Regions from separate parts of the Streptomyces sp. NPDC021093 genome, predicted to be linked through region 1. Evidence: riboswitches for the same ligand, from Rfam matches in the RefSeq annotation. Region 1 holds a riboswitch; each other region holds the start of a gene.

What was found. Region 1 has a riboswitch for cyclic di-AMP ahead of ACH4SP_RS30870 (transglycosylase family protein). Riboswitches for the same ligand answer to the same signal wherever they lie in the genome.
Region 2: another riboswitch for cyclic di-AMP. It lies ahead of ACH4SP_RS38160 (M23 family metallopeptidase); the one in region 1 lies ahead of ACH4SP_RS30870 (transglycosylase family protein).
Region 3: another riboswitch for cyclic di-AMP. It lies ahead of ACH4SP_RS23485 (NlpC/P60 family protein); the one in region 1 lies ahead of ACH4SP_RS30870 (transglycosylase family protein).

What each region holds. Positions count from the first base shown of each region.
Region 1 covers NZ_JBIRQJ010000010.1:321,712-331,914, reverse strand. The annotation lists gene ACH4SP_RS30890 (exopolyphosphatase) at 1-686, opposite strand, end outside; gene ACH4SP_RS30885 (DUF501 domain-containing protein) at 683-1,249, opposite strand; gene ACH4SP_RS30880 (septum formation initiator family protein) at 1,290-1,775, opposite strand; gene eno (phosphopyruvate hydratase) at 1,868-3,154, opposite strand; gene ACH4SP_RS30870 (transglycosylase family protein) at 3,542-4,255, opposite strand; cyclic di-AMP (ydaO/yuaA leader) riboswitch at 4,258-4,454, opposite strand; gene ACH4SP_RS30865 (transglycosylase family protein) at 4,730-5,917, opposite strand; gene ACH4SP_RS30860 (cytochrome P450) at 6,035-7,321, opposite strand; gene ACH4SP_RS30855 (hypothetical protein) at 7,331-9,226, opposite strand; gene ACH4SP_RS30850 (nucleoside triphosphate pyrophosphohydrolase) at 9,355-10,203, opposite strand, start outside.
Region 2 covers NZ_JBIRQJ010000016.1:133,892-144,094, forward strand. The annotation lists gene ACH4SP_RS38130 (thymidine kinase) at 1-311, opposite strand, end outside; gene ACH4SP_RS38135 (alkaline phosphatase family protein) at 418-1,608, opposite strand; gene ACH4SP_RS38140 (DUF5998 family protein) at 1,608-2,204, opposite strand; gene ACH4SP_RS38145 (GNAT family N-acetyltransferase) at 2,269-5,280, opposite strand; gene ACH4SP_RS38150 (HPr family phosphocarrier protein) at 5,479-5,760, shown strand; gene ACH4SP_RS38155 (GntR family transcriptional regulator) at 5,980-6,639, opposite strand; gene ACH4SP_RS38160 (M23 family metallopeptidase) at 6,853-7,647, opposite strand; cyclic di-AMP (ydaO/yuaA leader) riboswitch at 7,661-7,829, opposite strand; gene ACH4SP_RS38165 (M16 family metallopeptidase) at 8,061-9,428, opposite strand; gene ACH4SP_RS38170 (M16 family metallopeptidase) at 9,476-10,203, opposite strand, start outside.
Region 3 covers NZ_JBIRQJ010000007.1:315,364-325,566, reverse strand. The annotation lists gene ACH4SP_RS23500 (hypothetical protein) at 34-198, opposite strand; gene ACH4SP_RS23495 (NlpC/P60 family protein) at 305-1,384, opposite strand; gene ACH4SP_RS23490 (hypothetical protein) at 1,642-1,995, shown strand; gene ACH4SP_RS23485 (NlpC/P60 family protein) at 2,012-3,280, opposite strand; cyclic di-AMP (ydaO/yuaA leader) riboswitch at 3,278-3,449, opposite strand; gene pcrA (DNA helicase PcrA) at 3,683-6,193, shown strand; gene ACH4SP_RS23475 (M23 family metallopeptidase) at 6,281-7,882, opposite strand; gene ACH4SP_RS23470 (esterase/lipase family protein) at 8,154-8,948, opposite strand; gene ACH4SP_RS23465 (cobalamin B12-binding domain-containing protein) at 9,331-9,744, shown strand.

The sequences.
Region 1 (10,203 bases):
GTGCGGGAGCCTTCGGCACCCTCGGGGCCCTGTGCGAAGGGCACCGTCCGCGCGGCCAGGTCGAGGGCCGCCTCGATGTCCTCGCGGATCGCGGCGACCTGCTCGGGCGTTGCCGGGCTGGACGGCTGGTGCCGCTCGGTCAGCCGTACGCAGCCAATGTCGACGGAGCGGGCGGCCTGGACCGTGTCGCGGCCGGTGACGAGCTCGGTGGAGCCGCCGCCGATGTCGGCGACGAGGTAGTCCTCGCCCGCCCGTCGCCCACCACCACCCTTCCAAGGAAGGCGCTCCGCGCCCTTTTCATCTCCCGCCAGCTCCTTCGTGGCGCCCGTGAAGGAGAACTCGGCCTCCTGGTCGCCGGAGATCACCTCGGGCTCGACGCCCAGGATGTCCAGGACGCCGCTGACGAACTCGTCGCGGTTCTCGGCGTCCCTGGAGGCGGAGGTGGCCACGAAGCGGACCTTCTCCGCGCCGTGATCCTTGATGATCTGCGCGTACTCGCGGCAGGCCGCGAAGGTGCGCTCCAGCGCCTCGGGGGCGAGGCGGCCGGTGCGGTCCACGCCCTGGCCGAGCCGGACGATGGTCATCCGGCGGTCCAGATCGACCAGCTCGCCGGTGGCGGGGTCCGCGTCGGCGACGAGCAGGCGGATGGAGTTCGTACCGCAGTCGATGGCGGCGATACGGGTCACTTGGCGGCCTCCTCGGCCTGGTCCGCGGCCTTGTCGGCGGCCTTGTCCGTGCACGGCGTCACACACGGGCCCTTGGCCCACCACTCGGGCAGCAGCGCCAGCGCCTCGTCGCCGAAGGGGTTCACGCCGGGTCCTGCGACCAGGGAGTGGCCCACCAGCACGTGCAGGCACTTCACCCGGTCGGGCATCCCGCCGGCGCTGGGGAAGCCCACCAGCTCCTCGATCTCGTCGCGCCGCTTGAGGTAGTCCTCGTGCGCGGCCAGGTAGGTGTCCGCCAGCTCCTGGTCGGTGGACAGCCGCGCCTGCATCTCCTTCATCAGGCCGGAGCCCTCCAGAGTGCCGATGGCGCCCGTGGCCCGCGGGCAGGTCATGTAGTAGAGCGTGGGGAACGGCGTGCCGTCCTCCAGCCGCGGAGCCGTCTCGACCACGTCCGGGTTGCCGCAGGGGCAGCGGTGCGCGATCGCGCGCAGCCCGCGCGGCGGACGGCCGAGCTGGAGCTTGAACGCCTCGATGTCCTTGTCGGTGGGCTCGGTGCGCGGCGTGGTCGGGGGCGGGGTGTCCATGCGTGCCTTCTGTCGGTCTGTTTTCGTACGGAGAGTGGTTCTACGGTTCCCGGCGGTCGGCCTCGTCGACGCCGCCCCAGACGTTCGAGTACCAGGGCTGGTCGGCCGCGCCGCCCTCGCCCGGCCGCTCGGAGGCGCCGGACGCGTCCGGGTCGTACATGGTGAAGCCCGTCTCGCCGGGCAACACGTAGTGCAGGTGCTCGCGGGACAGCCGCACGATGTACGCGTCGTCCTGCAGCCGGGCCTTGGCGTCGCGGAGCTCCTCGACGCGCCGGTCCGCCTCGTCCCTGGCCTGCTCCTGGTCGGCGATCTCGGTGCGCTGCGAGAAGTAGCTCCGTATCGGGTACGCGAGAGCCACCACCAGCGTGCAGACCACCAGGACGAGCAGCGCCGCCCGGCCCGTGAGCCGGGAGCGGCGGGCCTGGCGGCGGGTCTGGGAGCGGTAGACGCGGGCGGCGGTCTGCTCGCCGAGCAGTCGCAGCCTGGTCGTGGTGGAGAACCGGTCGCGGTTGCCCTTCGCGGCCATCCGTTGTCCCTCCCCGTTACGCACCGACGTCCCCGCACACGGTACGGGACCGGGTACGGGGACGTACGGAGGCTTAAACCTTCAGCGAGGAATCAGCCCTTGAAACGGGGGAACGCGGAGCGGCCCGCGTACACCGCGGCGTCGTCGAGGATCTCCTCGATGCGCAGCAGCTGGTTGTACTTGGCGACGCGGTCCGAGCGGGCCGGGGCGCCGGTCTTGATCTGGCCGCAGTTCACCGCGACGGCGAGGTCGGCGATGGTGACGTCCTCGGTCTCGCCGGAACGGTGCGACATCATGCACTTGAAGCCGTTGCGCTGGGCCAGCTCGACGGCGTCCAGCGTCTCGGTGAGCGAGCCGATCTGGTTAACCTTGACGAGCAGGGCGTTCGCGGAGCCCTCCTCGATGCCGCGGGCCAGACGCTCCGGGTTGGTGACGAAGAGGTCGTCGCCGACGATCTGGACCTTGGAGCCCAGACGGTCGGTGAGGGTCTTCCAGCCGGCCCAGTCGTCCTCGTACAGCGGGTCCTCGATGGAGACCATCGGGTACGCGGAGACGAGCTCCTCGTAGTACTCGGTCATCTCGGCGGCCGAGCGGGACTTGCCCTCGAACTCGTACTTGCCGTCCTTGTAGAACTCGGAGGCGGCGACGTCGAGCGCGAGCGCGATCTGCTCGCCGGGGATGTAACCGGCCTGCGTGATGGCCTCGACGATGAGGTCGAGGGCGGCGCGGTTGGACTCCAGGTTCGGGGCGAAGCCGCCCTCGTCGCCGAGGCCGGTGGACAGGCCCTTGGTCTTCAGCACCTTCTTGAGGGTGTGGTAGACCTCGGCGCCCCAGCGAAGGGCCTCGGAGAAGGACTCCGCGCCGATCGGGGCGATCATGAACTCCTGGATGTCGACGTTGGAGTCGGCGTGCGACCCACCGTTGAGGATGTTCATCATCGGGACGGGCAGCAGGTGCGCGTTCGGACCGCCGAGGTAGCGGAACAGCGGCAGGTCGCTGGCCTCGGAGGCGGCGTGCGCGACGGCGAGGGAGACGCCCAGGATGGCGTTGGCGCCGAGGGAGCCCTTGTTCTCGGTGGCGTCGAGGTCGAACATCGCCTGGTCGATCAGGCGCTGCTCGGTCGCGTCGTAGCCGACGAGCTCCGGGCCGATCTGCTCGATGACGGCGAGAACGGCCTTCTCGACACCCTTGCCGAGGTAGCGGTTCGGGTCACCGTCGCGAAGCTCGATGGCTTCGAAGGCACCGGTGGAGGCGCCGGACGGAACAGCAGCACGGCCGGTGCTGCCGTCGTCGAGGCCGACCTCGACCTCGACCGTGGGGTTGCCTCGGGAGTCCAGGATTTCCCGGGCTACGACGACGTCGATGGACGGCACGAGCATCTCCTTATGGGATGTGACGCTGAGGGGTGCGCCCGCTGACGGGGCGCGGCGCAGGGTCGCTTTCGGCCTTGCGACATGAGCCTAACCGGATCGCAGGCATCAGCCAGCCGATGGACCGCCCGCTGGGACGAAAAGATGCCCGAATGCCTGTAATACAGGACGAAGGACCTGAAGGCCGTCGCCGTGTGTTACGGACCTGTTCACCCAGCGTGCGTACGGGCTCTGCCCATACGAGGGGACGTGGACGCAGAAGGGCCCCGGCCCGGGCGCGTACAGGGGGAAGTCGCGCCCGGCCGGGGTCCAGGTGTGCGGAGCGGACGGGGGTGGGCCGTCCGCTCCACTGCGCGGGGACCGGGCGGGGGTGGGCCGCCGGGGTCTCCGCGGGGGTCAGCTCAGGTGGAGCTGCTGACCCGGGTAGATGAGGTCGGCGTCGACGACGACTCCCTCATTCAGGTCGAGGATGTGCTGCCAGCCGCCCTTGACGTGCTTCGCCTCGGCGATCTTCGCGAGGGTGTCGCCGGACTTGACCTCGTACTCGCCGTCACCCTTCTGGATCGGGGCGGACGGCTTGGCTGCCGTCTTGGGGGCCTCGGACTTCGGGGCCGCGGACTTCGGGGCCTGGCGGGCCTCGGAGCGGGAGGCGGTCGGGGCCTCGGAGCGGTGCTGCTTCTTCGGGGCGGACTTCTGCGTGCCCGAGCCGGTGCTGACGCCCGGGTCGACACCGTCGTTGCTGAGGTTGCCGGCGCCCGCGCAGGCCCAGGCGCCGGGGCCCTGGATCTTGAGGAGCTGCTCGGCGACGGCTATCTGCTGGCCCTTGGTGGCCTGGTCGGCGCGCGGCGCGTACTTGGTGCCGCCGGCGGCCGCCCACGAGGAGTTCGTGAACTGCAGGCCGCCGTAGTAGCCGTTGCCCGTGTTGATGGACCAGTTGCCGCCGGACTCGCACTGGGCGACGGCGTCCCAGGTGTCGACGGAGGCGGCGGAGGCCGAGGAGGCCCCCATCAGCGGAGCGGCGACCGCGACACCGGTGACACCCGCGAGGGTGGCGACACGGGTGGCCTTGGACGGACGGCGGTGCTTGCCCTTGCCAGTGAACAGCGACATGGATATCCCCTCACCGACGCCTTCGAGGTGAGCTGTCGGGTTCGGGCTGTGAGTTCGCCCGGCCTCCGGTCGGGACCGCGGATCTCTCCCGCGTTCCGTCTCGGCGGCTTCACCCCAAGCCGTTCCTCGTCCGTCTCTCAACGTCCGGGCCCGGCACTTACCTTGGGTCCCCCGCTCCTGCCTACGGCGCTTTCGCGACGACTGCTGCCGAGGCCCGCCGGCAGGATTCGGCGTGCGGGCTCCGGTGCCCACCGGTGGCGAGCGAGGACGACCGTAATCACAGGAGTCCCCGATGTTCAAAGAGGCCCATCGGGGACATTCAGCCCCTACTTGCCCTCCCTGCACGGTTGTTTACGCAGGTCAGAGGGGGCACGGCGGGACCTTCCAGCAGGGACACGCCAGTTGGGGCAGAGAGACTCATGTCTCACTTGCGCAGAACCGGACATAAGGTCCCGAACTACCTGTGTTCTGGGCCTACTTTTCGCTCAATTCGAGGCTCTGGCCAGGCTTGATGAGGTCCGGATCGTCGCCCAGGGCCTTGCGGTTCGCCTCGTAGAGCGCGGGCCAGCCGCCGGGCACGTGCGCCTCGTCGGCGATGTGCCAGAGGTTGTCGCCGGGGCGCACGGTGTAGTCGCCGGGACCGGGTGCGCCGTCCGCACCCTTGTCGCCGTCACGGGAGGCGTGGCGGCCCTCATCGCGTCCGTCGGTCCCGTCCGGGGTGGACGAATTGTCCGGTACGGGAAGGGAGTTCTCCGGCGCGGGCTCGCCGCGGTGCTTGCCCTGGCCTCCGTCCGCGGGGTCGGTGGCGCCCGGGGTGGCGGGCGTACCGGGAGTGGCGGGCGTGCCGGGCGTGACCGACGCGTCCGGGGACTCGATGCCCGGGGTCTGCGTGCCCGGGGTCTGCGTGCCGGGGGCCTGCGTACCGGGCGTCGTGCCGCCGGGGAAGGGCAGTTCGGTGCCCGGGGTGGTCGGGCCGGTGCTGGGCTCGATGCTGGAGCCGGGGGTCGGCTCGGCGGGATGGCCGCTGCCCGGGATGGCGGGGGTGGTCGGAGTGACGGGGGTGGCCGGGGTGGTCGGCGCCTTCGCACCCGGATCCGTACCCGCGTCCTTACCCGCACCCGTGCCCGCGTCCGCACCCGTGCCCGGGGTGTCCTGGTGGGCGCTCTCGCCGGGGGTGTCCGGCTTCACGGAGCCCGCCGGGGGCTTGGGCGGTGCACCGGTGTCCGTGCCGGGATCGGCGGCGTCGACCCCGCCGGACGCGGAACCGGAACCGGAATCAGCACCGCCGCCCGGGGCGAGCCCGGAGACGCCGGCGCAGCTCGGCCAGCCCTGCGGGCCCTCGGCGGCGAACACCTTCTCGGCGACCTTGATCTGCTGCGAGCGGCTGGCGAGGTCGGGCCGCGGGGCGTACGCACCGCCGCCGTACTGGTCCCACTTCTCCTGCGAGAACTGGAGCCCGCCGTAGTAGCCGTTGCCGAGGTCGGCACTCCACATGCCGCCGCTCTCGCACTCGGCGACGCGGTCCCAGGTGTTCGACTCGACCGCGCTGGCGCTGGTCGCGCCCAGGAGCGGAATCGCGAGTGCGGATCCGGTCACCCCGGCCGCGACGATGAGAGCGGGTGCCTGACGCGGGCGGCGGTGTTTACCGTTCCCGGAGCGCATGCGGTTGCCTTTCAGCTGACGGTGACCCGGCTTCTGGCCGTAACTGCTGGGTCGTCCGTGAACGTAGCCGCAGTCGAACACCCGTCACAAGTCGATGCAGTGGAGATCACGCGAAGGTCACATTGCTGACGCGCCGTCAGCTTCGGGTGCCCTTACGGGTTCCCCGAACTCGACCGGGAGGGTGCGCAGTCCGCGCATGATGAGGCCGCCACGCCACCGCAAATCGGCAGGATCTTCCGCGAGTTGCAGGTCAGGGAGACGGGTCAGCAGGGTCGCGAGGGCCGTCTGCGCTTCGAGCCTGGCGAGCGGGGCGCCGAGGCAGTAGTGGATGCCGTGGCCGTAGCCGAGGTGCTGGTTGTCCCGACGGCTGAGATCCAAGGTGTCCGGATCCTGGAACCTTTCGGGGTCCCGGTCGGCGGCGGCAAGCACGACGAGCACGGGGTCGCCCGCGGAGATCTCCTCGCCGCCGATGCTCAGGTCCTCGGTCGCGTACCGCCAGGTGGCGAGCTCCACCGGGCCGTCGTAGCGCAGGAGTTCCTCGACGCCGGTGGCGAGGAGTCCGGTGTCGCCCTCGGCGAGGGCGGCTTGGAGGCGCTCGCGCTGCTCCGGGTTGCGGAGCAGCGCGTACGTCCCGTTGCCGATCAGGTTGATGGTCGTCTCAAAACCGGCAAACAGGATGATGAAGGCCATGGCGGCGGCCTCGTTCTCCGTCAGGTGCTCTCCGTGGTCGCTGGCCCGGATGAGGTTGGAGATGAGGTCGTCGCCGAGGTCCTCGCGCTTGCGGTGGATCAGCTCGACGAGGTACGCCCGGATCTTCTTCACCGAGCGCGCCACTCCCCCGCGCGGCCCGCCCCCGTGCCGGATCATCATCCCCGCCCAGTCGCGGAAGTCGTCCTGGTCCTCGCGGGGTACGCCCAGCAGGTCGCAGATCGCGTAGATGGGGAGCGGGAAGGCGAACTCGTGGATGAGGTCGGCGGACCCGTTGGGCTCGAACGCGTCGATGAGCCGGTCGGTCAGCTCCTGCACGCGGGGGGCGAACTCGGCGACCGTGCGCGGGGTGAATGCCTTGGAGACGAGCCGTCGCAGCCGGGTGTGGTCCGGCGGGTCGATGTTCAGCAGATGCGTCATCAGGTCGGCACTGCGCTCGCCGGGGATGCCGGTCTTGCCCTTGGCGTGCGCGGAGCCGGTGTGGTTCGCCGGATTCTTGCTGAGCCGCTGGTCGGCGAGGGCCTGCCGGGCATCCACGTACCGCGTCACCAGCCAGGCCTCGACGCCGCTGGGCAGCTTGGTGCGGTGCACGGGCGCGTGCTCGCGCAGCCAGGCGTAGGCGGGGTACGGGTCGGTGGCGAACTCCCAGGTGAAGAGGGTGGGGGCGGGAGATTCGGCGGCGGGGGGATTGGTCACGCTTTGACGTTAACCCGGGGCGGACCCGGGGGTGTTTTCGCGGGGTCTCGACGGAGGCTCGGAGAGAGAACCGCCGGGCAGGTACCAGGCCTGGGGCGAGTAGTCGACCGGGGGCGAGTAGTCGATACGGAACGGGGCCGGCTCGGCGGGCGGGCCGTCCGTCCCTGCGCCGACGGTCGCCTCCGGCGGGTCCAGCAGACTCCGGAGCGCCGTCGCCTCGGGGGCACCCGCGACACCCAGCCAGTGTCTGGCCCGGTCGAGGAGGAAACGGCCGAGGACGGCGGCGGAGGGGTGGTGTCCGCCCCTGGCGGCGGCCTCCAGGTATTTGACCGCTTCGGCCTCGCTGCCGTCCAACTCGCTGAGCAGTTGCCCCAGTTCGGCTGCCGCGGCCACGCTTCCGGCGTCGGCGGCACGGCGGTACCAGGTGAGGGCCTCGGTGAATTTGGGAGCCAACCGGCCGAGCCGGACCATGGCGGCCAGGTCTCCGGATTCCGCCCGCGGGCGCAGTACGTCGCAGTAGGACCGCTCCAGGTCGTCGCTGTCGATGTCCTCCTCGTCCTGCGTCTCGCGCAGGATTCTTTCCCGCACCTCGTCGGTGACCGGCCACTCCCCCGCCACCAGCGCCCCGTGCGCCCGCCAGAACCCCGGCCCCCTGGCCGGGGCGAGCAGGCTGAAACCCGGGATGCCGAAGTGCTCCGCGGTCGCCCAGGCGAAGGCTTCCTCGTACGACTCCTTCGCCACGCCGTCGGCCTCTGCGGCGTACCCCTCGCACAGCCGCCTCAACAGGCTCTCCGGCACCGGTGTTCTCACCCCGCATCCCGCCAGCTCGACGGCGGCCCGCACCAGCAGGTGTCCGCGCGGGTGGGCGGTGCGGGTGCCGGGGCGGTGCCACTCGTCGCGCAGCAGGTGGCCGAAGGCGAAGTGGGCGGCGACGTGGGCACGGTCGCCGTGCTCGTAGATCTCGGCCACGCAGCCGTCCTGGACGAACGGCAGGAGGCGGGCGAACTCCCGGTCGCTCCACTCGCGTTCGAGTTCCACGGTGTGTGCGGCCGCCAGGACGCGTTCGGTGCGGCGGGCGTAATGGGCGTCGGGGTCCATGGTGGCGAGGACCACGACACCGAGGGCGGTGAGGCGTCCCAGCAGGCTGTGCGTGAGGCCTCCGGCGCCGAGGTGGTCCGTGATGTCGTCGAGCCACAGGACGTACTTGCCGCGCTCGTTCTTCAGGTCCGCCGGAAGCGTGCGGAGGTCGGTGCCGGGCTCGGGGGCGTACAGCCGGTGCCCGTCCATCTGTGTCACCGCGTTCCAGGCGGTGTGCGAGGTGCCGGCGAGGGGCTTGGCGAGGATGAGGACCAGGCCGGTGTGGGCCAGCCACTCGGCGAGTTCGCGGTCACGGTCCCGTTCCGCGTAGGGCGGTGCGTCGCGGAGGTGGACGCGCCGGGTGGGCCGCACACCGAACTCGATCGGGCCCACCTCCCGTACGGGCCGCCAGTCGTGGGCGGTGGGCGGGGCGTGGTGGACGGTCTGGACGCCGATGACCTGGCCGTTGATGGTGTTGCCCGTGAGGTCGACGTTGTCGCCTGCTACGTGGCGGTTCTGGTGGAAGGAGCCGACGTGGCCGACCTGGATCACAGGGCCGTCGACGGTGGCGTCGGAGAGGGTGTTGGTGATGCGGTCGATGGTGGTGCGGCCGTTGTCGGGTTTATGGGTGAGGTCCCCCTCGGGCCACCCCGGAATGCCGGAGTCGAGTGCGACCTTGGCCAGGACTTCCCATACTTCGGCGATCCCCCCGCTGTCGTCCGCTTCGAGGCACGCCAGCCAGCGGCGCCACATCCTCAGCGTGATGCTCCGGCCGTCGCTTGCGACGAAGTGGTCCGAGGCACGATCGCCATACCTGGGCGTGACCACGGCATCCAGTGCACGGCGGACGTGTTCCCACCGGTCGGTGAGTCCGGCTCGTGCCAGCAAGCCCGCAAGTTCGTCCAACTCCGTTGCCACGCACGCCCCCACACCTCTAGAACGGCCCTACCGCAACACTACTGAGCCCCCGCCTTCTCCGCCGCGACGATCGCGTCCCGGTACGCACGCGATGCCGCTCGCAGTGCGGTCTCCGGATCCACGCCCGCCGCTTCGGCGCGGGCCGCGAGGGCCAGGAGTTCGTAGCCGATTCCGCCGTCGCCCGCCGGCGGTGCCACGTCGAGGCCGCCGGACCGCACCCGCGACGCCAGTTTCGCCGCGAGGGCCAGGGCGGGCTGGGTGAGGGGGATGCCCTCCGTCACCGAGTCGCGCTGCTTCTCGATGGCCTTGGTGCGCAGCCAGTGGGCCTTCACGTCGGCCGGGGTCTCGGCGGTCTCGTCGCCGAAGACGTGCGGGTGGCGGTGGATGAGCTTGTCGATGAGCGTGGCCGCGACGTCGTCGATGGAGAAGGGGCCGTCGCCCGCTTCACCGTCCTCCTCCTCGCCGGTGGCCTCCTGCGCGATGCGGGCGTGGAAGACGACCTGGAGGAGTACGTCGCCCAGCTCCTCGCGGAGTTCGGTGCGGTCGCCCGCCTCGATGGCCTCGACGAGTTCGTACGCCTCCTCGATGCCGTACTTGGCGAGGCCCTCGTGGGTCTGCCGGGACGACCACGGGCACTCGCGGCGGATCCGGTCCATGACGTCGACCAGGTCGAGGAGGCGGGCGCCGGGGAGGTCGTACGAACCGGGGAGGAGTTCGAGGTCGGGCATCTGGACGCGGTTCGAGCCCGCCAGGCGGGCGAGGCCGTCGGTGAGGCGGGCGTCGCCCTCGCCGGATGCTCCGGTGGGGAGGACCACGACGGTGCGTCCGCCCGCGCAGAAGGCGACCAGCTCGTCGGCGGTCGGCACGTCGTGCTCGACGGTGACGCC
Region 2 (10,203 bases), on a different contig from region 1:
TCCACGATCCGCGCCAACTGGTCGATCTGGTCCGGCGCCAGGAACTGCGCCTCGTCCACGATCACGTAGTCGACCTTGCCGCCCCGCGACACCTGGTCCACCACGTACCCGTACAGGTCCCGGCCAGGACCCGCCTCCACCGCCTCCGTGACCAGACCGAGCCGCGACGAGAGCTTGCCCTCACCCGCCCGGTCGTCACGCGTGAAGATCACGCCCTGGAGACCGCGCGCCGACCGGTTGTGGCCGATCTGGAGCGCCAGTGTGCTCTTCCCGCAGTCCATCGTTCCAGAGAAGAACACCAGCTCGGACATGAGGAGTTGAGCCTTTCGGGCAGTGAAGTGCGGGGGGAGTTCGTGCGGGCCTGCGGAATTGCGTACGTGCGGGATTGCGTTCTTGCGGGGTTACGGGATTGCGGTGTTACGAGCGTACTTCGAGGAGCGGAACGTGCTGCTCCACGGAAGTCATCGAGCCGTGCATACCGACCATCGAGGACTCGCCCGGCTCGTTGCGCGAGGCGGTGATCACCACGTCGGCGTGGGCGGCGGCGACGACGTCGCCGATCCGGCCGAGCACCCGCTCGTCGACGCGCGGGCCGAACCAGCCCGCCGCGATCGCCTCGTCCCGGCTCGCCACCCAGAACTGCTCGCCGAGCACTTCGCGCCAGACCGTCAGCACGTCGGAGGCCGCACCGGGGACGGCGTAGATGTGCCGGGCACGGCCCTCGCCGCCCAACAGGGCGACACCCGCTCCCAGTTCCCAGTCCTCGTCGAAGTCGATGCGCGACTCCTCGTCGAAGGGGATGTCGATCATGCCGTGGTCGGCGGTGATGTACAGGGCGCTGCGCGGCGGGAGTTGTTCCGCGAGGCGCTGCGCGAGCCGGTCGACGTGCATCAGCTGGCCGCGCCAGGAGTCGGAGTCCACGCCGAAGCGGTGACCCTGGCCGTCGACCTCGCTGTAGTACGTGTAGACCAGCGATCGGTCCCCGGCGGCCAGGTGGCGGGCCGCGAGGTCCATCCGGTCCTCACCGGTGAGGCGGCCCTGGAAGGTGCCGCCGCTCAGCGCGATCTTGGTGAGGGGGGTGTGCTGGAAGTCGGGGGACGAGACCTGTGCGGTGTGCACGCCCGCCGCGTCCGCGAGCTGGAAGACCGTGGGGTACGGCTGCCAGACGTGCGGGTCGGTCCAGGGGCGCCAACGCAGCTGGTTCATCAGCGCGTTGGTGTCCGGGTCGCGGACCGTGTAGCCGGTGAGGCCGTGCGTGCCCGGCGTCAGTCCCGTACCGACGGAGGCGAGCGAGGTCGCGGTGGTGGCGGGGAAACCGGCGGTCAGCGGGCGTCCGGTGCCACCGCGCGAGGTGGCGAGGAGGGAGTGGAGGTACGGGGCCTCGTCCGGGTGCGCCTTGATCTGCTCCCAGCCGAGACCGTCGATCAGGAACACGCAGTTCCGGTCGGCCGGGGTCAACTCGCCGATGGAGGCGGCCATTCCGGGTACTTCCATGCCTGCCGCCAGGGTCGGCAGCAGGTCCGCGAGGGAGCCGGAGCCGTACTCCGGGACCGGGGCGGTGTCGAGCGCGAGGGGGACGGGGTCCTGCCAGGCGGCGGGCAGCGCCATCAGCGGACCGAGGAGCCGGTCGCGGCCGTGGCCTCGGACAGCGCCTGTGCGAAGACGAGGGTCTGCTTCACGGTGTCCGGGCCGTCGCCGGCCTCGCTGACCCGCAGGCTGAGGTCGTCGGCGGTGGAGCTGCCGGTGTAGCCGTGGTCGGCGTCGCAGTTGGGGTCGCCGCAGGCGGCGGGCTCCAGGTCGAGCCGGGCGACGGCGCCCCAGCCGATGGTCAGGACGACCTCGCGCGGCAGCGTGCCCGGAACGTACTTCTCCGGATTGGCGACGACGCGGCTCACGACGACCGAGGAGATCCGGCCGATCTTCACGGACTCGGTGGAGGTGGTGGCGTACGGCGTCGGGGAGCTGGTGTCCGCGTTCTGCTCGTCGGTGTGGCTGACGATGAAGCGGGTGCCGGTGAGGACCAGGACGGTGACGTGGCGGCGGACCTCGTTCGAGTCGAACGTGGTCTCCTGGTGCACCAGGTACGACGAGACGGGCTCCGCGCCGACAGCGGCCTCCACCGCTTCGGCCACAAGAGCCGGGTAGTAGCCGCTGCGCTCGATCGCTGCCCGCAGCCCCTGGGTCGTCGTACCGGTCTTCGCCATGCCATCCATCCTACGGGGCCCGGGAGGCCGGATGTCCCTTGAGCCGGGGGCGGGCCGTGGGGGCTCAGTAGCTCGGGAGGCGGCGGGGGCCGAGGTCGTTCCGCACGGCGGGGGGCGCGAGGCGGACGGTGGCGCCCAGGACGGACAGTCCGTCGGGGGCGGCGACCACGGGTTCGAGGGCGACACCGACCACCTCGGGGTGGTCGTCGACCAGTCGGGAGACGCGCAGCAGCAGTTCCTCCAGGGCGGCGGTGTCCACGGGCGCGGAGCCCCGCCAGCCGAAGAGGAGCGGGGCGGTCCTGATCGCCCGGATCAGCTCGGCGGCGTCCCGGTCGGTGGCCGGAACGAGCCGGTGCGCGGTGTCCCCGAGCAGCTCGGACGCCGCTCCGGCCAGGCCGAACGACAGCACGGCGCCCGCGGCCGGGTCGATGCTCGCCCGTACGACGGTGTCCACGCCGCGCGGCGCCATGGCCTGCACGACGGGGAGCAGCTCCTCCGGTTTGCCGAGGGCGTCGGTCAGCTCGCCGTACGCCCGCCGCAGGTCGTCCTCGTCGGCCAGGTCGAGGCGTACGCCGCCGAGGTCGGGGCGGTGGCGGAGATGCGGGGCGGTGGTCTTGAGGGCGACCGGGTAGCCGAGGCGTCCGGCCGCCGCGACGGCCGCGTCCGGGGTGGGCGCGGGCAGCGCGTCGCGCACGGCGATCCCGTACCGGCCGAGCAACTCCCTTGCGGCGCCGGGACCGAGCGGCAGGCCGCGCGGGTCGGCGTCCTCGGCGAGGAGCGCTTCGATCTGCGCGGCGGCGCCGCTCTCGTCGATGTCCTCGTACTCGGGCACCCGCCCCGGCTCGGCGGCCTCCCGCCGCCACTGCGCATAGCGGAACGCCTCGGCGAGGGCCCGGACGGCACGCTCGGCTGCGGGATAGGCGGGGATGCGGCGGGGGGTGGGGGGCTCGGCGGTGAGGGACGCGGGGGCGGGGGCCCCGGGCCCGGGGGCGGGGGCGGGGGCGGGGGCGGTGGGCGCCTTGGGGGACGGGGCAGGGGTGGCCCCTGAGGCGGCCGGGGTCTGCGGGGGTGCTGCTCCCGGTGTTCCCGGCGGGGTCTGCGGCATCAGGGCGGGCTGCGAGGCGGCCGGGGCGGGAGCGGGCTGCCGGTCCGCCGGGGCGGGAGCGGGCTGCCGGTCCGCCAGGGCCGTGGTTCTGCCCGGTGCCGTGCTCGTCGCCGCCGCCAGGGCCTCGGCCAGTTCGCCCATCTCCACGTGGACCACCGCCACCGGCTTCGCCGGAGACGCCGCCACCGCCTCGCGCAGGGCCGCCGCCAGTACCTCGCCGTCACCGGACTCCGTCGTTCCGCCCTCGCCGACCCAGGGGATCGCCGTGACGACGACCGCGTCGCACGCCGGGTTCGCGAGCGCAGCCGACAGGGCCGTGCGGAAGTCCGCCGGTGTGGCGCCCGTCGTGAGGTCGTGCGGCGGCAGCGGACGCAGCCCTTCCGCGAGACAGGCGTCGTACGTGAGGAGGCCGAGCGACTCGGAGTTGCCGAGGATCGCGGTGCGCGGGCCGCGCGGCAGGGGCTGGCCGGTCAGCATCAGCCCCGCGTCGACGAGTTCGGTGACGGTGTCGACCCGTACGACCCCCGCCTGCCGGAACAGCGCCGACACCGTGGCATCCGGAATGCGCGCCACCGGTACCGCGTGCCCCGGCGGCGTACTCCCGCTGTGGCGGGCGCCCTTGACGACCACGACCGGCTTCACGGCGGCGGTGCGGCGGGCCAGCCGCGTGAACTTCCGCGGGTTGCCGATGGATTCGAGGTACAGGAGGACGGCGTCCGTTTCCGGGTCCTCGTAGCAGTACTGGAGGAAGTCGTTCCCCGAGACGTCAGCACGGTTTCCGGCGGAGATGAAGGCGGAGACGCCCGCGCCGCGCCGGTCAAGACCGGAGAGCAGCGCGATGCCGATGGCGCCGGACTGGGCGAACAGGCCGATCCGGCCGCGCGCCGGAGACCGGGGGGCGAGGGACGCGTTGAGTCGTACGTGATCGGAGGTGTTGATGATGCCGAAGGCGTTGGGGCCGATGATCCGCATCCCGTACGAACGCGCCTGCCGGACCAGCTCCCGCTGCCGCTCCCGCCCTTCGGCCCCGCTCTCCGCGTATCCGGCGGCCAGGACCACGAGCCCCTGGACGCCGCTCTCGCCGCAGTCGGCGACGACTTCCGGAACCTTCTCCGCCGGTACGACGACGACCGCGAGGTCGACGCCCTCCCCGATCTCGGCGACGGAGCGGTGCGCGGGAACGCCGTCCAGCTCGGTGACGTCCGGGGGAAGGGCCGCGTTCACCGCGTACGCACGACCGGTGAATCCGGCGGCGAGCAGGTTGCGCAGGACGGTACGGCCGACGGACTGCGCGGAGCGCCCGGCGCCGACGACCACGACGGACCCCGGCGACAGCAGCCGCTGCACGGAGCGGGCCTCGGCGCGGTGCTCGCGGGCGCGCTGCACGGCGAGGGAGCGGTCGGTGGGCTCCAGGTCGAACTCCAGGTGCACGACACCGTCTTCGAAGGAGCGCTTCTGCTGGTAGCCCGCATCCGTGAAGACCTTGATCATCTTGGAGTTGGCGGGCAGCACCTCGGCGACGAAGCGCCGGATGCCGCGTTCGCGGGCGACGGCTCCGATGTGTTCGAGGAGGGCGGAGGCGACGCCGCGTCCCTGGTGGGCGTCCTGGACGAGGAAGGCGACCTCGGCCTGGTCGGCGTCGGGGCCCGAGGCGGGCAGTCCGGCGGCGTTGATGCGGTCGTAGCGGACGGTGGCGATGAACTCGCCGCCGACGGTGACCGCGAGGCCGACCCGGTCGACGTAGTCGTGGTGGGTGAAGCGGTGCACGTCCTTGGCGGACAGCCGGGGGTAGGGAGCGAAGAAGCGGTAGTACTTCGACTCGTCGGAGACCTGCTCGTAGAAGCTGACGAGGCGGTCGGCGTCCTCGGTGGTGATGGGCCGGATGCGTGCGGTGCCGCCGTCGCGGAGCACGACGTCGGCCTCCCAGTGGTCGGGGTACACGTGATGCGCGTCGTCCACAGCCTTGGCCATGGGGGCAGCCTACGACTCGCGGCCGCTCGGAGGGCGGGGCAGTCTGGTCCTGTCCGGCGGGGCTTGTGCCGGGACTTGTGGCGGGGCTTGCGCCGGGGCTTCCGTCGGGACTTCCGCCGGGACTTCCGCCGGGCAGAGCAGCCTGCACCACGTGAGAGACTGGTCTAGACAACCAATAAGCACATGAAGGGCAACACCATGGTTGAGCGCCGCGTCACCGTCGGCTGGGCCGAGGGCCTGCACGCCCGCCCCGCCTCCATCTTCGTCCGCGCCGTCACGGCCACCGGCGTCCCCGTCACCATCGCCAAGGCGGGCGGCAACCCGGTCAACGCCGCGTCGATGCTGGCGCTGCTGGGTCTGGGTGCGCAGGGCGGCGAGGAGATCGTGCTCGCGTCCGAGGCGGAGAGTGCGGACGCGGCTCTGGACCGTCTCGCGAAGCTGGTCGCCGAGGGCCTGGACGAGCTCCCCGAGACCGTCTGACCTTCCGAGAGCCCATGAGGCCGCACCCATAGGGTCGCGCCCATAAGGGCGAATTCTCGCGCGGAAGCCGTGGCATCCCGAATTCGGGGGCCGCGGCTTCCGTCGTTTCCTGATCCCGAGAATTCAGTTCACCAAGAACGCCTCAGGGCGCCAGGAACACCGGTGAATTTGCGTCCGTCCGGGGCTCTTTTCCGCTACGACTTGTATACGGCCCGCGTGTTAATTCCGGCCGCCCGTCATGTTGACTGCTTGTTGCGGAATCCTCATGCGGTGCGCGGCCACCGCCCGCTCCGCGTGCCGTGCGGTCAGCGCCCTGGCCCGGTCCGCGTCGCGCCTGGTCACCGCGTCGACTATCGCGCCGTGCTCGGCCCACGTCTCGGCGGGCCTGGCCGGCCGCTCCACCACGTACATCCAGGCGATCTTGTGCTTGAGCTGGGCCAGCAGGGTGATCAGGCCGGGGCTGCCGGACGCCTGGGCCAGGGTCTCGTGGAACCAGCCGGTGAGAGAGGTCAGATCCTCGCCATCGGCCCGCCCGGCCCGGTCCTGCCCCAGCCTGACGAGCCCGCGGAGCACCTTGAGGTGCGCCTCCGTCCGCCGAACGGCCGCACGCGCCGCACCGAGCGGCTCCAGGAGCGTACGCATCTCCAGGAGGTCGGCGGCCTCCTGCGCGGTCGGCTCGGCGACGCAGGCGCCCGCGTGCCGGCGGGTGGTGACGAAGCCCTCGGCCTGCAGGGTGCGCAGCGCCTCGCGGACCGGGACGCGCGAGACGCCGTACCGGCGGGCCAGCAGCTCTTCCGTGAGCCGGCTGCCGCGCGGCAGAGCTCCGGACACGATGTCGTCGCGAATCGCCGTACACACCGAATGCGCGGGAATGCGCATGCCCGGACCTCCGTCTGCCCGCCGAATCCTTCTCTCAACTCTATTGCAACGCGGCGGAATTACCGAAGAAAATCCTGAACTCTGGCCTGAACTCCAGCCTGAACTCCGGGGAGAGCGCACACAGAAATGCCCCGGCTCGTGGAGAGCCGGGGCATTCCCGAACAGCAGGTACGGCGACGCGTGCAGCAGCAGGTGCGGCAGCCGCGGGTGCGGTCAGACGCCGACGCCGTGGCCGCGCAGGTACGCGACCGGGTCGATGTCCGAGCCGTACTCGGAGGAGGTGCGGGCCTCGAAGTGCAGGTGCGGGCCCGTGGAGTTGCCCGTGGAGCCGGAGAGGCCTATCTGCTCGCCGGACATGACGGACTGGCCGACGGAGACACCGATCGAGGAGAGGTGGCCGTACTGGGTGTACGAGCCGTCGTTCATCCTGATCACGATGTTGTTGCCGTACGCCCCGCCCCAGCCGGCCTCGACGACCGTGCCGGCACCGACGGCGACGACGGAGCTGCCCGACGAGGCGTGGAAGTCGACGCCGGAGTGGCTGCCGGAGGACCACAGCGCGCCACCGGACTTGTAGCTGGTGCTGACGTACGAGTCCGCGACCGGCAGCCGGAAGGCGTTGAGGCGCTTGCGCTCGGCCTCGCGGGCGGCACGCTCGCGCTCCTCGCGCTCCTTCTTCGCCTTGGCCTCGGCCTTGCGCTTGACCTCCGCCTTGCGGGCCTCTTCGGCCTTCCGCTCGGCCTCGGCCTTGTCGTACGCCTGCTTCTGGGCGGTGGCCTGTGCCTCGACCTGGGCGGTGAGGGTCTCCGTCACGGTGTTCTCCATGACGACGGCGCGGATGGTGCCGGTGTCCTCGGCCGACAGGTCGTGCTCGGCGGCGATGGCCTGCGGGGCCAGCGTTCCGATGACACCGGTCGTGGTGAGGGCGGCGACTCCGGCGATGTTGGCGCTCTTGCGCGACAGCACGGAGGGACGCCGGTGCTTCCCGGCGGCACGGGTGAACGCCATGAAGTGGCTGTTTCCTTTCCTTCCTTCTCGCCTACCGGGTTAGCTGACGGGTTCGGAGCAGGAAGGTCTCCTACGGGCCCCACCGGCCCGTGAAGGGCGATGGCGTCCGATTCACCCCAGGGACTGAGTGGGTCCCCGGCTCCCCAGGCTCGCGCCTGACGGGGACTCGGCGATGACTGCCCGGTGCCGCGGTTGCGGCGCACTCTGACGGACAGCCGGACCGACGCTAAGCGGCACTTCTTTCAATCGCCAAACAGACAGCCCTTTTTGTAACGGAGCCCACACGGCAGACAGGCAACCTCTCCAATAAATCGGACATAAGGGAGGACCCCGACGACTCGGGAGTCATCGGGGTCCTTCTTGTCATGCTTTGTGCCGGTCGTACGAACGGCCTTGTGCGGCCCTCCGACCGGTCAGCCGGTGACGACCGTGACCTCACCGATGTTCAGCGCCCGTACGGGCTCCGCGATCTGCGAGGCGTCGCCGACCAGGATCGTGACCAGCTTGTCCACCGGGAACGCGTTCACGACGGCCGCCGTGGCCTCCACCGTGCCGGTGGTGGCGAGCCGGGCGTACAGCTGGGCCTGGAAGTCGTCGGGCAGGTGCTGCTCGACCTGGTCGGCCAGCGTGCCCGCGACGGCGGACGCCGTCTCGTACTTGAGCGGGGCGACCCCGACCAGGTTCTGCACGGCGACGTCGCGCTCGGCGTCGGTGAGGCCCTCGGCCGCGAGCGTCCGCAGGACCTTCCAGAGGTCGTCCAGGGCGGGCCCGGTCGACTCGGTGTCCACGGAGCCGCTGATGGCCAGCATGGCGGCGCCGCTGCCGTCCGCGGCGGAGCGCATCACCTGGCCGAAGGCGCGCACGCCGTAGGTGTAGCCCTTCTCCTCGCGCAGGACGCGGTCCAGGCGCGAGGTGAGGGTGCCGCCGAGGCAGTACGTGCCGAGAACCTGGGCGGGCCAGACGCGGTCGTGCCGGTCCGGGCCGATGCGGCCGATCAGCAGCTGGGTCTGGACGGCACCCGGGCGGTCGACGATGACCACGCGGCCGGTGTCGTCGGCGGTGATCGGCGGGACCGGGCGCGGCGCGGCGGTGTTGCCCGTCCACTCCCCCAGGGTGTCGGCCAGGACGGCGTCCAGGTCGATGCCGGTGAGGTCGCCGACGACGACGGCCGTGGAGGTGGCCGGGCGGACGTGCGCCTCGTAGAAGGCGCGCACGGCGGCCGAGTCGATGGCCTTGACCGTCTCCTCGGTGCCCTGGCGGGGGCGCGACATGCGCAAGGAGGCCGGGAAGAGCTCCTTGGAGAGCTGCTTGGCGGCCCGCCGGGACGGGTTGGCCGCCTCGTGCGGGATCTCGTCGAGCCGGTTGCGCACGAGACGGTCGATCTCGCCGTCCGCGAACGCGGGCGCGCGCAGGGCGTCGGCGAGCAGGCCGAGCGCCTTGGGCAGCCGGGAGACCGGCACTTCGAGGGAGACCCGGATGCCGGGGTGGTCGGCGTACGCGTCGAGGGTGGCGCCGCAGCGCTCCAGCTCGGCGGCGAACTCCTCCGCCGAGTGCTTGTCGGTGCCCTCGGTGAAGGCGCGCGACATGATCGTGGCCACGCCGTCCAGGCCCTGGGGCTCGGCCTCAAGAGGTGCCGCGAGGTTGACCTCGACGGCCACCAGCTTCTGGCCGGGGCGGTCGCAGCGCAGCACGACCAGCCCGTTGGGCAGGGCGCCGCGCTCGGGGGCCGGGAAGGCCCACGGGGTGGCGGGGCCCGCCTGCGGCTGCGGGTGGAACTGCATCTCGCTGGTCACGGCTGCGGCCTTGCCGGTGGTGGCTGCGGTCTCCGTCACTGGTCCGCCCCTTCCTGCTGCTCCTGCTGGACTTCCTGTACGACGTCGGCGTGCGCGGCGTCGGCGGGCTCGACCGGCTCGGACTCGGCCGCGGCCGCGAGCGGCTCGTACACCAGGACCGCGCGGTTGTCCGGGCGCAGGCACGCCTTCGCGACGGCCTGCACCTCATCGGCCGTCACGTCCAGCACGCGCTGCACGGCGGTCAGGGCGAGCAGCGGGTCGCCGAACAGCACGGCGTACCTGCAGAGTTCGTCGGCGCGGCCGGCGACCGTGCCGAGCCGGTCCAGCCACTCGCGCTCCAACTGGGCCTGGGCGCGCTCCATCTCCTCGGCCGTCGGGCCCTCGGCGGCGAACCGCGCGAGCTCCTCGTCGACGGCCGCCTCGATCTGCGGAACCTCGACGCCGCCCGACGTCTTGACGTCCAGCCAGCCGAGCGAGGGCGCACCGGCCAGGCGCAGCAGGCCGAATCCGGCCGTCACCGCCGTCTGGTCGCGTCGTACGAGCCGGTTGTGCAGGCGGGAGGACTCGCCGCCGCCGAGCACGGTGAGCGCCAGGTCCGCGGCGTCCGCCTCGCGCGTGCCGTCGTGGGGCAGCCGGTAGGCGGCCATCAGCGCACGCGCCGGGACCTCCTCCTCGACGACCTCGCGCAGCTCGCCGCCGATGACGTCGGGCAGCGAGCCGTCGCGCGGCGGCTGCTTGCCGTCGTGCGAGGGGATCGAGCCGA
Region 3 (10,203 bases), on a different contig from region 1:
TGCGGGCCGCCGGTGTCGGCTCGGTGCCGGTTCTCAGTACTGCCGGCCGTGGCCGCGCCCGCCGCGCAGTCGGCCCAGGAGCTGCCTGGCCTGCGAGCGCCTGCGCGGGTTCGCGGCCTCGCGGCGGCCTCGGGCGATGGTCCGGCGGCCCTGCGGGCTGCGCGCGTAACTCTTGATCCTGCTGATGATGCCCGGCATGACTGTGCCTCCCTCTATGAGGCCGTGGCGGCCACGGCCTCATAGAGGCGGTTACCCCGGGAAGAGTGGCCGACCCTGTCGATCAGGGGGCATTGCGCAGGGGGCCTCACGCGGGCCGTGTCGCCCCCGTCAGCGGCATCTCGTCGATCGGTGCGATCCGCACCGGGGCACCGGGCCGCGGGGCGTGGATCATCTTGCCTTCGCCGATGTACAGCCCGACATGGGTGATGCCGGAGTAGAAGAAAAGCAGATCTCCCGGCGCGAGTTGGGAACGCGAGACGCGTTCTCCCGCGTTGATCTGGGTGTAGGTGGTGCGCGGGAGCGCCACCCCGGCAGAGCGCCAGGCGGCCTGGGTCAGGCCCGAGCAATCGAAGGAGGAGGGGCCCGTGGCACCCCAGACATAAGGCTTTCCCAGAGCGGAGTACGCGAACGAAACGGCCTGCGAGGCACGGGCGTTGGGTGCCCGGACGTCGCCGCGAGGCATCTCGGTGCGATCCCCGCGACTGGCACGGTCGCCGCCACCCGCCTCGCCGTGCCCGTCCTGGGCGGCGTACCGGGCACGGTCGTCGGCGGTGAGCCGGGAGAGCAGTTCCTCCGCGCCGGAGATTTTCTTCTGGATCTCCGCCTTCTGCTTCTTCAACTCGCCCTGCTGTTCGGCGAGTTCGGTGAACCTCTGACCGGCGCTGCCGCGCAGGCGGGCGATCTCGGCCACCTGCCGCTGCGCGCCCTGCACCTTGACGGCCTGCCGGTCGCCCGCCCGCCCGGCGATCGCGGCCCGCTCCAGATACTGGTCGGGGTTCGAGGTCAGCGCGACCTGGAGCGCGGGCTCGATGCCCCCGGTGCGGTACTGGGCCGCGGCCAGCGAACCGAGCGAGCCGCGTGCGGAGTTGAGCCGCTCCGTCCTGCGTGCTGCCTCGTCCCGCAGCTGGTCGAGCGACTTCTTGGTCCGCTCGGCCTTCTCCTGCACGCCGTTGTACGTCTCGGTGGCGGCCTCGGCGTCGTGGTACAGCTTGTCGATCTTCGACTTGATCTGTGCCGGAGTGAGCGTCGGCTCCGCCTGTGCGGTGCCCTCCAGTGCGGTGGTGCCCGCGGCCCCTGCCAGTGCGAGGGTGACCGCGGTGGTGCGGGCGGTACGAACGGTACTGCCGGTGAGTGAGCGCTGCTTGGGCTTCCGGTGCGCTGCCACGAGGGCGTTCACGTCCTTCCACGGGTCCGTCCGGCCGGTGGGGGAGGGGAGTCGGCCGTCTGGGGAGGGACGCTAAACCTGGGCGTCACGGCACAGCCTTCGAATGAGCGCTAATGGCAGGAAGAGGGCGAGTGCTGATCGCAGATGATCGACGACTGGGATGCGGAATCACCACTTCCGCGCCCACTGTGATCGATGGGACGGAATGGCCCGCCCTGCCGCGATCCCCCTGCTAACGCCTGGCTAGGCTCCGCCCCATGGATGTACTGATCAATGTTTTCGTAGGACTCCACATCATCGGCATCGCCTCGCTCCTCGGCGGCTTCCTGACCCAGATGAAGGCGATGGGCGCGGGCACCGCCCGCTTCACGCCCCCGATGCTGCACGGTGCGCTGACCATGCTGGTCACCGGCATCGCCCTGGTCGGGCTCAACCAGGCCCAGGACCACACCCTCAACAACGTCAAGCTCGGCATCAAGCTGGCGATCCTGGTGGTGATCCTGGGCCTCGTCTACGTCAAGCGCGATGACGAGAAGGTGGAGAAGGCGCTGTTCGGCGCGGTCGGCGGGCTGACGGCGGTCAATATCTTCGTCGCCGTCCTCTGGACCTGAGTTCCGGCGGGACCGGTCAGGCCGGCCGTACGCTCCCGTAGATCGGCATGTAGTAGATCGACTCCTCGCGCACCTTCGCGTTCGGCTTCGGTGCGTGGATCATCATTCCGTTGCCCTTGTAGATGCCGACGTGGCTGATGTCGTCGTAGAAGAACACCAGGTCACCCGGTTTGAGGTCCTTCGTCGCGATCCGGGTGCCGACCTTCACCTGGTCCCAGGTGGTCCGCGGCAGGGTCACCCCGGCGGCCCGCCAGGCGGCCTGGGACAGCCCCGAGCAGTCGTACGAGGAGGGGCCGGTCGCGCCCCAGATGTACGGCTTGCCGATCTGGGCGCGGGCGAAGTCCAGCACCTTCGCGGCCTTCGTGGAATACGAGCTTCCGGAGCCGGAGCCGGAGCCGGAGCCGGAGTCAGAGCCGCTGCCGGAGCCCGAGCCGCTACCGGAATCCGTGCCCGTGCCTGTGCCCGTACCGGTACCGGTACGGGTACCCGACCCGGATCCGGACCCCTGCCCGGGCTCCTTCTCCTTCTCTTCCTCCCGCTCCTTCTCCCTGGCCGCCTCCTCCGCCTGCTGCCGCGCCAGCTCCTCCGCCTTGCGCTTGGCCTCCGCCTCGCGCTTGCGCTCCAGCTCCGCGAGCTTGGCCTTCTCCTCGGCGGTCAGCCGCGACAGCAGCCCGCGCGCCTGCCCGAGCTTGTCCTGTACGTCCTGCTTGGACTCCCGCAGCGAGGCCTGCGACGTGGTCAGCCGCTCCAGACCGCGGGTCGCCACGGCCCGGTGCTTCGCGGCGGACTGCTGCTGTGCGCTGTAGTCGGCGACCAGCTTCTTCTGCCGATCGGTGGTCCGCGCCATCAGCCGCCGCGAGTCGAAGTACGACTGCGGGTCGTGCGCCAGGAGCAGAGCGGCCGTGGAACCGACCGATCCGCTGCGGTACTGGGTGGCAGCGAAGGTACCGAGCGCCCGCCTGGCCTCGTTGAGCTTGTCGGTGCGCTGCGCGACGTCGTCGAGGAGCCCGTCGAGCTTCTCCTTCTGCTGCCGGGTGGCTTCCTTGGCCGCGTTGTACTTCTGGGTCGCCGTCCCGGCCTGCCGGTAGAGGTCGTCGACCTTCTTCTGCACCTCTTCGACCGAGGGCTTCGGCGAGGCGGGTGCGGTGGGCGCGGCCTGGGCGGACTGGGCGACCAGGCCGACGGTGACCAGGGCGGCGGTGGTGACGCCGAATCCGGGAGCGGTGGAACGTATCAGCGACGTGGCGCGGGTACGCGGCTTGCGATGCGATGCCAAAGCAGGCATTCCTTCCGTGGACCGCCTACCGGGTTAGCTGTCGGGTTCGGGCGGACTGACGGAAGGTGCCCTACGGCCCAGGTGTGTGTGGGGGACGGGCCGATTCACCCCGGTGATGCGTGTGGGTCCCCGGTTCCGAACCACCGTGCGGGCGGCGCGAATTCGGCGTGAGGGCACCGTTCCGGCGCGGTTCGCCGAGGGGGGTACGGGCCGCTCGCGCAGCACCGTAGCCAATCCCCGTGACGGGTGGGAAGCCTGATGTTCGATATGCCCGATACATTTTCGTGACCTTTGCAAGCGGTGAGGGTCGGGTCACGGAAGGTGGTCGCGGGTGGTGCTGGGCAAGGTCACGGACGGTGGTGGCGGAAACCGGGACCTGCTGTCAGTGCGGCCGCCTAGACTCGGTAGGCGATGAGCAGCCTCTTTGACGACAGCTTCCTGGCCGACCTCCAGCACAAGGACGACGCGGCCCCGCCTCCCCCGGAGGACACCGATGACGGTGCCCCCGCGGAGGAGGTTCCGCACGACCTCTTCCAGGGCGCCTTCGACGGCCCGCCGCCGCCCCGCGACGCGTACTACCGGGACGGCGCCCCCCGCCCGGTGGTCGACCCGGCGGCCCTGCTCGACGGGCTGAACGACAACCAGCGCGCAGCCGTCGTGCACGCCGGATCGCCGCTGCTCATCGTGGCCGGAGCCGGTTCCGGCAAGACCCGTGTGCTCACCCATCGCATCGCGCACCTGCTCGCGGCCCGCGGTGTGCATCCCGGCCAGATCCTCGCGATCACCTTCACCAACAAGGCCGCGGCCGAGATGAAGGAGCGCGTCGAGGCCCTGGTCGGCCCGCGCGCCAACGCGATGTGGGTGTCCACCTTCCACAGCGCCTGCGTCCGCATCCTGCGCCGCGAGTCCAAGAAGCTCGGCTTCACGAGCTCCTTCTCGATCTACGACGCCGCCGACTCCAAGCGTCTGATGGCCCTGGTCTGCCGCGACCTCGACATCGACCCGAAGAAGTTCCCGCCGAAGTCCTTCAGCGCCAAGGTCTCCAACCTGAAGAACGAGCTGATAGACGAGGAGACCTTCGCCGGCCAGGCCGCCGACGGCTTCGAGAAGACCCTCGCCCAGGCCTACGCGATGTACCAGTCCCGCCTCCGCGAGGCGAACGCACTGGACTTCGACGACATCATCATGACCACGGTGCATCTGCTCCAGGCGTTCCCCGACGTCGCCGAGCACTACCGGATGCGCTTCCGGCACGTGATGGTCGACGAGTACCAGGACACCAACCACGCCCAGTACACGCTGGTACGGGAGCTGGTCGGGCCCTCCGGCGAGGGCAAGGCCCCCGGTGAGCTGTGCGTCGTCGGCGACGCCGACCAGTCGATCTACGCCTTCCGCGGCGCGACGATCCGCAACATCCTCCAGTTCGAGGAGGACTACCCGGACGCGAAGACGATCCTGCTGGAGCAGAACTACCGCTCCACCCAGACCATCCTCACCGCCGCCAACGCCGTCATCGAGCGCAACGAGAACCGCCGCGCGAAGAACCTCTGGACCGACGCCGGCGCCGGATCCCAGATCACCGGGTACGTCGCGGACACCGAGCACGACGAGGCCCAGTTCATCGCCGAGGAGATCGACCGCCTCACCGACGCGGGCGACGCCAAGGCCGGCGACGTCGCCGTTTTCTACCGTACGAACGCCCAGTCCCGCGTCTTCGAAGAGATCTTCATCCGGGTCGGCCTGCCGTACAAGGTCGTCGGCGGCGTCCGCTTCTACGAGCGCAAGGAGGTCCGGGACATCCTGGCCTACCTGCGCGTGCTGTCGAACCCCGAGGACACCGTCCCGCTGCGCCGCATCCTCAACGTGCCCAAGCGCGGCATCGGCGAGCGCGCCGAAGCCATGATCGACGCGCTGTCGCTGCGCGAGCGGATCAGCTTCCCGCAGGCCCTGCGCCGCGTCGACGAGGCGTACGGAATGGCCGCCCGCTCGTCCAACGCCGTCAAGCGGTTCAACACGCTGATGGAGGAGCTCCGTACGATCGTCGAGTCCGGAGCAGGACCGGCCACCGTCCTCGAAGCCGTACTGGAGCGGACCGGATATCTCGCCGAGCTGCAGGCGTCCACCGACCCGCAGGACGAGACCCGCATCGAGAACCTTCAGGAACTCGCCGCGGTGGCCCTCGAATTCGAGCAGGAGAACCAGGGGGACGACGACGGCGAAGCCCCCGGCACCCTCTCCGACTTCCTGGAGAAGGTCGCGCTCGTCGCCGACTCCGACCAGATCCCCGACGCACCTGCTGAATCTGATGCTGACGCATCGGGCGAGGACGGCTCCGGCGTCATCACCCTCATGACGCTGCACACCGCCAAGGGCCTCGAATTCCCGGTCGTCTTCCTGACCGGCATGGAGGACGGCGTCTTCCCGCACATGCGCTCGCTGGGCAACACCAAGGAGCTGGAGGAGGAGCGGCGCCTGGCGTACGTCGGAATCACGCGCGCCCGCGAACGCCTCTACCTCACCCGTTCGACCATGCGCAGCGCCTGGGGCCAACCCTCGTACAACCCGGCCTCCCGCTTCCTGGAGGAGATCCCGGACACCCACCTGGAGTGGAAGCGCACCGGCGCGCAGATCCCGGCGGGCCCGGTCTCCGGCTCCAAGGCGGGCTCGGTGGCGTCCTCGCTGTCCTCTTCGCTGGCCAATTCCCGCTCCCGGGGCGGCCCTTCGGGCTTCGCCACCCGGCGTGCGGCGGAGAAGCCGGTGATCAATCTCGCCGTCGGAGACCGCGTCACGCACGACCAGTTCGGCCTCGGCACGGTGATGACGGTGACCGGGTCGGGTTCGGACGCGCAGGCCACGATCGACTTCGGCGGCGAGCGCCCGAAGAAGCTGCTGCTGCGGTACGCGCCGGTCGAGAAGCTGTAGCTCCGCACAGGTACGAATGAGGGCCCGCACCGGATGTCCGGTGCGGGCCCTTTCCCGTAGGCCTTCCGTACGAACGGTGCCGGGGGTTTACGTCGTCGGGTCGAGGCCGTGGCTGCGGTACCAGGCCAGCGGGTCGACGGCGGACTCGCCGCCCGGTCGTACCTCGAAGTGGAGGTGCGGCCCGGTGGAGTTCCCGGAACTGCCGGAGAAGCCGATGACGTCGCCGGCCTTCACGGGACCCGAGCGGATCTTGGTGGTGGAGAGGTGGCAGTACCAGGTCTCGACACCGCTCGGCGAGACGACCTTCATCATGTTGCCGTACGCGCTGTTGAACTCGGCGCTGACCGTGCCGTCGGTCGCCGCCATCACGGGCGTGCCCAGGTCGACGGGGAAGTCGATGCCGGTGTGCACGGCCGCCCAGTTGACGCCTGCCTGGCCGTAGTACGCGCTGAGTCCGTGCTGGGCGACGGGCAGGGCGTACTTGGGGCGGGCCGCCTCCTTGCGCGCGGCCTCTTCGGCCTTGCGCTTCTTCTCGGCGTCCTGGCGTTCCTTGAGGTCGATACGTTCCTGCGTACGGCTGGCGCGGTCGCCGAAGTCGCGGGCGTCGGCGCTCAGTCCGGCGAGCTGGGTGTCGAGCTTGTTGTTGACGGCGACGGGCTTCACGGTCGCCGGGTCGGCGGCGGCCATGGTCGTCGGCTTCGGCTTCGACTCGTCGGCACCGGCGATTCCGCCCACGGAGGCGGCGGCGACTCCTGCGACGCCCATGACACAGGCGGAGGGTACGGCGACGGTGAGGAGCGCGGAGCGTTTGGCGGGGGTGCGGCGGCGGCCGCGGCTCGCGGGGGCTCGGCGGGCGGCGCGGGGGCCGGCCGCCGCGGGTTCCGGCTCGGGGCCGGGGCCGGAGTCACCCGCGTCGTGTGCGTGCGGGTGCACGTCGTCGGGGGAGACCACGGGGAACTCGGCGGTGCTGAAGTCGGTGTCCCGGCCCTGGTCCTGCGTGAGGTCGGTGTCCTGAGCGAAGGCGGCGTCCGGCGGGAGCGCGGTGTCCTGCGGGAAGGCGGTGTCCTGCGAGAAGGAGGTGTCCTGCGCGAAGTCGGCCGGTGCGGCGGCCGGTTCCGGCGACTCGGCCGCGGCGGAGTTCCAGGCGGTGGCGTCGAAGGCCCCGGTTTCGAAAGAGCTGGTCTCGAAGGAGCTGGTCTCGAAGGCCGCGGAGTCGAAGGAGCCGGTCTCAGTGCTCGGGTCGTACGCCTGCCACTGGTGCCCCGACGACGAGTCGGCCGCGTACGCGAACTGCGTCGCGTCGAACTGGCCGGTCTCGAACGGATCCTGGTGCGCCTGATGCACCTGGTCCGCCTGGTTCCAGGCGCTCGCGTCCCACTGCCCGGTGACCATGGCGTCGTTGTCGTACGAGCCGGTGTCGTACGAAGCGCGGCCGCCCTGGGCGGGGATGTCCGCGCTCTGCGGGTAGCCGCCGAGATGGGACCAGGTGCCGGTGGAGTCGTAACCCTGCTGCGTGTGCGCGGTGTAGGCGTCGTACGCCACGTGCTGCGAGGAGCCGGTGTCCCACTGGGAGGTGTCGTACTGACCGCTGGGACTGTCCGTACCGGGCAGTCCGCCGAAGAGCGGATCGGTGTCAAAGCTGCCGGTGGGGTACGTGCCGTACCCGGCGTGGGGTTGCTGGTCGTTCACCAACGTCTCTCTCGCCTCGGCAGCAGGATCTGGTTTCCGGGGGGTACGGGGGGCACCCCGAGTGAAAGCAGTGGCGCGACTGTACCCGGCGGTATGCGGCGGCGACAATCTCCGGCAGGTTTTGCGCATTCAGGAAACGGGCATTCGGCCGTCTTTTGGCGGACGGCGGGCAGCGGCTTGGCGCTGCGTTCGGCAAATGTTCGAGGAATGCAAGGTCTTGATCACGTCACATTCACACCTTGAGCACCGTGGCTGCCGGTTATCCCGGGCGTCACGCGACGGAGATGCCCGGAGAGCCCGCGTCGGCCGCGCCCTGTGTCTGAAGGGCCTGCCGGATTCCGGCGGCGACGGCCGGGTGTACGGGCAGCGCGAGATGGCCGATCCCGCTGACCTGCACGTTCTGGGCGATCAGATCGGGGTGGTGGATACGGGCTGTTTCCACCGGCAGCATCAATTGATCAAGGTCGCTCCAGAAACTCACGAAACGGGTCCGGCAGTCGGGTGCGGGCAGCGCCAGTTCTTCGATCACCGAGGAGCCGGGACGCATCTGTCGTACGAGAGGGTGCGCGCTCATCGGTGGGGCTACACGCGTTCCCTCGTGCGGAGTTCCGAGTGTGACAAGTGTCCGTACGCGCGTGTCGCCGCCGAGTCGCTGCGCGTAATAACGGGCGATCAGACCGCCGAGGCTGTGCCCGACGATGTCGACCTCGCGGTGCCCCGTCCTGGCACAGATCTCCTCGACATGACGGCCCAGGAGTTCGGCGGCGGTGCGGATGTCGCAGGTGAGCGGCGAGTAATTGAGCGAGGCGAGATGGCACCAGCCGTGCCGGGCCAGCGAGCGGCGCAGCAGCACGAACACGGAACGGTTGTCGACGAATCCGTGCAGCAGCACGACCGGCGGGCGGGACCGGCCGGCGGTGGGTATCTCGGGCTCGGCGGGGCGCTCCGGCCGTATCCCCGAGGGATAGAGGAGCAAGTGCCCGAACAGGATGGCCAATTCGAGCGCGGTGGCGCGCAGCAGCGGGCCGAAGGGGGAGAGGAGGAGTGGCTGGGGCGGAACGATCATGGCGGCCGACCTCCCGAACGGCACGCGGGGGGACGGCCCTGTCCCCCGTGTGCCCTCATGGGGTGCCGTGGCGGAGGTCGGTGGAGCAAGGGAGTGGGCCGTACCACCGTGCCGTGCGGCTGACGGCACGGTGGTACGGCGACCTCGTTACGGCTCCCCGTGCGTGCGTCCCGGCTGCGGCGGCCGTGCGTGGCTGCGGTGCCGGCTGGTGCGGGTACGACGCACAGCGAACGTTTCCCAACGTGTGATTTCCCCCTCTCCGTCCACCGCGAAACGGCGCCGTGCGGGATGCTGTGGATAACGTTCGTTCACTTCCCTGTCCCTCCCGGGGCAGGGGACGTTGCGCCAACGGCGGCGCGGTGCGTACTGGGAGGCAGCAGCGATGGGTGTTACGGGACCGATCCGTGTGGTGGTGGCGAAGCCGGGTCTTGACGGACACGACCGCGGGGCCAAGGTCATCGCACGGGCGCTGCGGGACGCCGGTATGGAGGTCATCTACACGGGCCTGCACCAGACTCCCGAGCAGATCGTGGACACCGCGATCCAGGAGGACGCGGACGCGATCGGCATGTCGATCCTGTCCGGCGCCCACAACACGCTCTTCGTGAAGGTCATCGACCTGCTCCGGGAGCGCGACGCGGCGGACATCAAGGTGTTCGGCGGCGGGATCATCCCGGAGGACGACATCGCTCCGCTGAAGGCGAAGGGCGTGGCGGAGATCTTCACGCCGGGGGCGACGACGACGGCGATCGTGGAGTGGGTACGGGCGAACGTGCGGCAGCCGGCGGGGGCGTGAGCGATCCGGCCTGTCGGGGCCGCTTCAGCCTGCCCGGCATCTGAGGACACGCGGCGCGGCGCGGCCCCGTCAGGGGCGAGGGGCTGCACTGGACATGCGGCTCCGCCGCGCGGGCGCGACCAGCTACGACGCCCACCGGCCCCGTTAGGGGCGCGGGGAACTGCGCGATCAGCCACGACGCACCCGCACGTACAACCCACCCACCCGCCCCGCGGCGAGCGGTTTAGGTGGAGGGGCGGGGAGGGGCCCAATCCGCGAAGCGGCCCACCGGCCCGCACGGGACGCGGTCGCGGGGCGCGGGAGGTGCGGTGGCGAGGGCGTGCGGTCGGGAGGGTGGGGCTTCGCGTGGGGGCCGCCCCCTTGCCCACCCGTCCCGCCCCCGGGGGCGGCCCCGCTGCCCAAGGAGGCGGCGGCGGGGGGAGGGGGAGAGAGCGCGCGGGTGAGGGGCCGGGCCCGCTG